Regions from separate parts of the Pseudomonas sp. NY15354 genome, predicted to be linked through region 2. Evidence: riboswitches for the same ligand, from Rfam matches in the RefSeq annotation. Region 2 holds a riboswitch; the other holds the start of a gene.
The links. Region 2 has a riboswitch for cobalamin ahead of cobW (cobalamin biosynthesis protein CobW). Riboswitches for the same ligand answer to the same signal wherever they lie in the genome.
Positions count from the first base shown of each region.

Region 1 (2,457 bases), on a different contig from region 2:
TAGTGCACCGCCAGTTCCCGGCGGACCCTTTCGACCAGCTGGCTGAAGCTCAGGCCTGCCTCGCGCAAGTGGCGCTGCAATCCGGCCGAACTGAGTTCCAGCGCCTGCGCGATCTTCTCCAGGCACGGCTCTCCGCCGCTCAGGGCAAGGCGCACCTGGGCGTCCGCCTCATCCAACAGGTTGCGCCGCTGATCGTGCGCCCCAAGACGCTGGAGCACGTCCTGAACCAGAAACAGCAAGTTGGCATCGTGCTCTGGCATCCGCCGATCTTTGAGGTCGGCCTTGGGGACGAGCATCGAGTTGCACCCGCGCCCAAAATAGACAGGCGCGCCGAACGCCTGCTGATGTACCTGCCAGTCCTGTGGGCGAGCGTGCTCGAAGCTGACCGCGACTGGCGCCCAGTCTTTGCCCAGCACGTGGCGTATCAGGTTAAGCGCCATGCCCATGGTCAGTTCGGCGTCCTGTCGACGCTCCAGAATGGCGCTGTGCTGCACTTGATAATCGAAGCGATAGCGTTCGCCGCAGTCGACCAGCCGTATCAAGGTGTCGTGCTGGTGGTAAGGAAACGCAGCCGCGAAGTTGCGCAGAGCCTCCTCCAACGTGTAGGAAAACAACCCGACATAACCGAGCAATCCCAAGGCTTGCGGCTGAAACTGCAGGCCGTAGTGCAAACCGAAGTTATCGCAGTGAGACTGGCGGGCGGCCTCCTCCAGCACCTGGCAGTAATTGGTGAGCGGCAGGCTCAGCGTGGGTTGGCGCAGGCTCTCGGGATTGACCCCCGCGCGCCCCAGTATCAGGTCAATGTCGCCTCCAACACCTGTGACGAACCCCTCCAGGCCACTGGCAGCAGCCGACAGGACGCCGAGGTTGCCCGCGACTGGCGAGACGGTGCAGCAATGCAGTGGAGAACTCATGGTCTATTCCAGTTGAGGTTCGTGGCCTGAGCAATGCAAACACCATGCCCTGCCTTCTTCCCTCAAAAAGGCCCTTTGCAGCCAGAAGGCGGCAGCGGAACTGGGGCAATGGGTAACATCGCGTAACAATCAGCCACGCGACCGCAAAGGACCGCCCCGTTTGGTTGACTGACCCGCCCATTAATGCTCAGATGCGCCCCAGTTTCAGGTGTCCCCTGCCGCCGCGCCGGGGATTAAACGGGAAGCCGGTGCGTCGCCTTGTGCGATCAGTCCGGTGCTGCCCCCGCAACGGTAAGCGAGCGATGCATTCGACACACCACTGTGCCGCCGGCATGGGAAGGTGAATGCTTCAAGCCCCTCGCAAGCCCGGAGACCGGCCTGTCACCTCCTTTGGCAACACCCGCGGTGGGCGGGCGCGGGCCGGTCTTGGGGCAGCAGCCTGCCCGCGATGCCCTTGCGCGCCTTCACCTGTCGGGTTTCATTCACCCCGGTACGGTTGGTCTGCATGTCATCCCCTACCCTACGTCTGGAAAGCTTGCACTGGGCCCCCTCGCCCGGCGGTCTGCGGCTGCTCGACGGTATCGATCTGCACGTCCACGCGGGTGAGTTCGTCGGCCTGATCGGCCCGAACGGCAGCGGCAAGACCAGCCTGTTGCGCTGCGCTTATCGCTTTACCCGGCCCGATGGCGGGCGCGTGCTGCTGGAGAACGAAGATATCTGGCAGCGCTCCCCTCGCTGGGTTGCCCAGCGCGTGGCGGTGATGCTGCAGGAGTTCCCCGAGGATTTCGGCCTCAGTGTGCGCGATGTGGTCGCCATGGGCCGAACTCCGCACCAAGGCTGGTTCGACAGCCAAGACGACCAGGCATTGATCGACGCCTGCCTGCAGCGACTAGGCCTGCACACCCGCGCCGACCAAGGCTTTGCACCGCTGTCGGGAGGCGAGAAACAGCGTGTGCTGCTGGCTCGGGCATTGGTGCAGCAACCGCGCTTGTTGATCTTGGATGAGCCGACCAATCATCTCGACCCGCGTTACCAACTGGCCTTGCTCGAACACTTGCGTGGCACTGGTCTAGGCCTGTTGGCAAGCTTTCACGATCTGAACCTGGCCGCGGCCTTCTGTGACCGCCTTTATGTCATCGATGCCGGGCGCATCGTCGCCCAAGGCACGCCGGAGCACGTGCTGACCGAGCAGCGCCTGGCGCAGGTCTTTGGTGTTCGCGCCCTGGTCGATCGCCACCCATTGGCGTCCCACCCACGTATTACCTGGATCAGCCCCGCATGAAGCGACGCCTGACTTACCTTGCCCTGCTCACCGCCCTGCCCTTTGCAGCCTGGGCCGACAGCTACCCCGTCACCGTGCGCAGCTGCGAGCGTGACGTCACCTTCAACCAGGCGCCGCAGCGAGCGGTGAGTCACGACATCAACCTCACGGGGATGCTGCTGGCCCTGGGTCTGCGCGAGCGGATGATCGGCTACAGCGGTGTCAGTGGCTGGAAGACCCTCGACCCATCCCTGCGTGACGCCTTGGTAGGCCTTCCTGAAC
Region 1 is NZ_JBLUPV010000008.1:137,250-139,706, reverse strand. It holds gene ACNFCH_RS10960 (AraC family transcriptional regulator) at 1-914, opposite strand, end outside; cobalamin riboswitch at 1,104-1,311, shown strand; gene ACNFCH_RS10955 (ABC transporter ATP-binding protein) at 1,420-2,196, shown strand; gene ACNFCH_RS10950 (ABC transporter substrate-binding protein) at 2,193-2,457, shown strand, end outside.
Region 1: another riboswitch for cobalamin. It lies ahead of ACNFCH_RS10955 (ABC transporter ATP-binding protein); the one in region 2 lies ahead of cobW (cobalamin biosynthesis protein CobW).

Region 2 (2,457 bases):
CCCAGTGTCGGCGCCAGGCAGAATACGGCAAAGCCCGCCAGCCCCCACAAGGCGCCGGTCGTCACTCGGTTCGGCTCGCGCAGGCTGTACAGCGCCGCGAGGATCAGCGCGAAACCGACTGCCACCACGAGGTTGCCGCCGGTGGTGGCGAGCAGGCGCTGCCAGCCATCCTCCGGTGCCCAGGCCTCTGCGTCATGGGTGTGCGCAGCGACGGCGCCGTCGTGTTCGTGATGCTCGGGGACGGCGCTCTCGAAAGTTTCGGCCTGAAGGATCAATGGGCTGACCCACAGACTTTGCAACAAGGTCAGCAACAGGGCGGCGAGCAGCCCACTGAAACCTGCGGTACGGGCAATGCGCTTGATCATGCAGGCGTACTCAGTGGCAGGGGAAGGCGGCGCTGTGGCGGGTGTCGTGGGCGGCGTTGTGCACCGCCTCGATGTGCGAGAAGCCTGCGAAATAGACCAGGCACAGACCCAGCAGGCTGGCGCCGACGGCAATGACGACGCGCTGGCTGAGGCTGACGGGGGTGGCGATGCTGTGTTTGGCGCTGGTAATCGGCATGGTGCGTTCCTCTGCTTTTTATAGGCGGCGGACACGCGCGTCATCCCGAGCACGATTGACCCAGGAGAGATGACAGCGCCCGCCCACCGCGGGGTGTTCTATGGACGCCAGGCCGGTCTCCGGGCTTACGAGGAGGAGCAGGGCTCCTGGAAAGCATCACCTTCCCATGCCATACGACGCGGCACAGTGGTCAAGACGCTTCACTCGCTTACCGTTGCGGGGGCAGCATCGGCTTGGTTACCGATTTCCCGTTTCACCCCTTGGCGGGGCACCTGAACGCAAGGTGCAAGCAAAGCATGGGGGCGACGTGGCGTCAATCTGCAAGGTGGTGGCGCACTGTTCCTCCAACAGGACAGGCGGTAGAACAGCGAGGTCGCGCTCTTGGACAGGCGCAGCGACCGTTTCGAGGAACCTGCCCCCAAACACTGACGCGCCACGGTTGACCGCCCGCCAACCACTGCGTAGCCTTGCCGCTTCGAGGTTCTCCGGCGTTGGCCGGAGCTAAGACGGGAACGTGGTCCAAGCCACGGCTGCCCCCGCAACTGTAGGCACCGAACAGGATCGACACAGCCACTGCGTCCAGGCGCGGGAAGGCGTCGCTCCACCGGCTCCGGCCGGTAAGGTGCAAGCCAGGAGACCTGCCTCGTGACGTTTTCGACTTTCAACCGGGCGGGGTGATCCGGTGGCGAACAGGCCCGAGCAGCAAGGCTCGAGGCACTCGTCCTGCATGCCCGCGCCATCCTGCCAAGGGCATCGCGACATGAAAACACTGGCCAAGCTCCCCGTCACCATCGTCACTGGCTTTCTCGGCTCGGGTAAAACCACCTTGCTACGCCACATGCTGGACAACGCCCAAGGCCGCCGCATCGCGGTAATCGTCAACGAATTCGGCGAACTGGGCATCGATGGCGAAATCCTCAAGCAGTGCAGCATCGGCTGCACTGAGGAAGAAGCCAGTGGCCGCGTCTACGAACTGGCCAACGGCTGCCTGTGCTGCACCGTGCAGGAAGAGTTCTTCCCGGTGATGCGCGAGCTGGTGGCTCGCCGTGGCGACCTGGACCACATCCTCATCGAGACCAGCGGCCTGGCGCTGCCCAAGCCGTTGGTGCAGGCCTTCCAGTGGCCGGAAATCCGCAATGCCTGCACCGTGGATGCGGTCATCACCGTGGTCGACAGCCCGGCCGTGGCCGCGGGTACCTTCGCGGCATACCCGGATCAGGTGGACGCCCAGCGCAAACTCGACCCTAACCTTGACCACGAGTCGCCCCTGCACGAGCTGTTCGCCGACCAACTGGCCAGCGCCGACCTGGTGGTGCTGAACAAAGCTGACCTGATCGATGCCCAGGGCCTGGCCAAGGTCCGCGCCGAAGTCACCGAAGAGCTGCCGCCGGCGGTCAAGGTGATCGAAGCCTGCAGCGGGCGACTGCCGTTGGACGTATTGTTGGGCGTGGGCGCCGAGGCCGAGGTGCATATCGATGGTCGGCGCACCCACCACGATGCGCACCATGATGGCGATGACCACGACGATCACGACCATGACGCCTTCGACTCCATTTCCATCGACCTGCCGGAAGCGGACGAGAGCCTGCTGCTCGATGCGCTCACCCAACTGGTGGTGGAATTCGGCATCCTGCGCGCCAAGGGCTTCGCCGCCATTCCCGGCAAGCCGATGCGTCTGCTGATCCAAGGGGTGGGCACCCGTTTCGACAAGCATTTCGACCGTGCCTGGCGCGCCGACGAGCCGCGCATCACTCGCTTGGTGCTGATCGGCCAGGCGCTGGACGCCGTCCAGCTCGAAGCGCGCCTGCGCCAAGCCCTGGGCGCTTGACCCATGCACCTGCTGCGGACCCAGCCCGGCGGCTTCGTGCCGGACGACAGCATTGCCGACCTCGGCCA
Region 2 is NZ_JBLUPV010000010.1:33,523-35,979, reverse strand. It holds gene ACNFCH_RS12320 (CbtA family protein) at 1-365, opposite strand, end outside; gene ACNFCH_RS12315 (CbtB domain-containing protein) at 376-561, opposite strand; cobalamin riboswitch at 654-852, opposite strand; cobalamin riboswitch at 1,023-1,222, shown strand; gene cobW (cobalamin biosynthesis protein CobW) at 1,322-2,389, shown strand; gene cobN (cobaltochelatase subunit CobN) at 2,393-2,457, shown strand, end outside.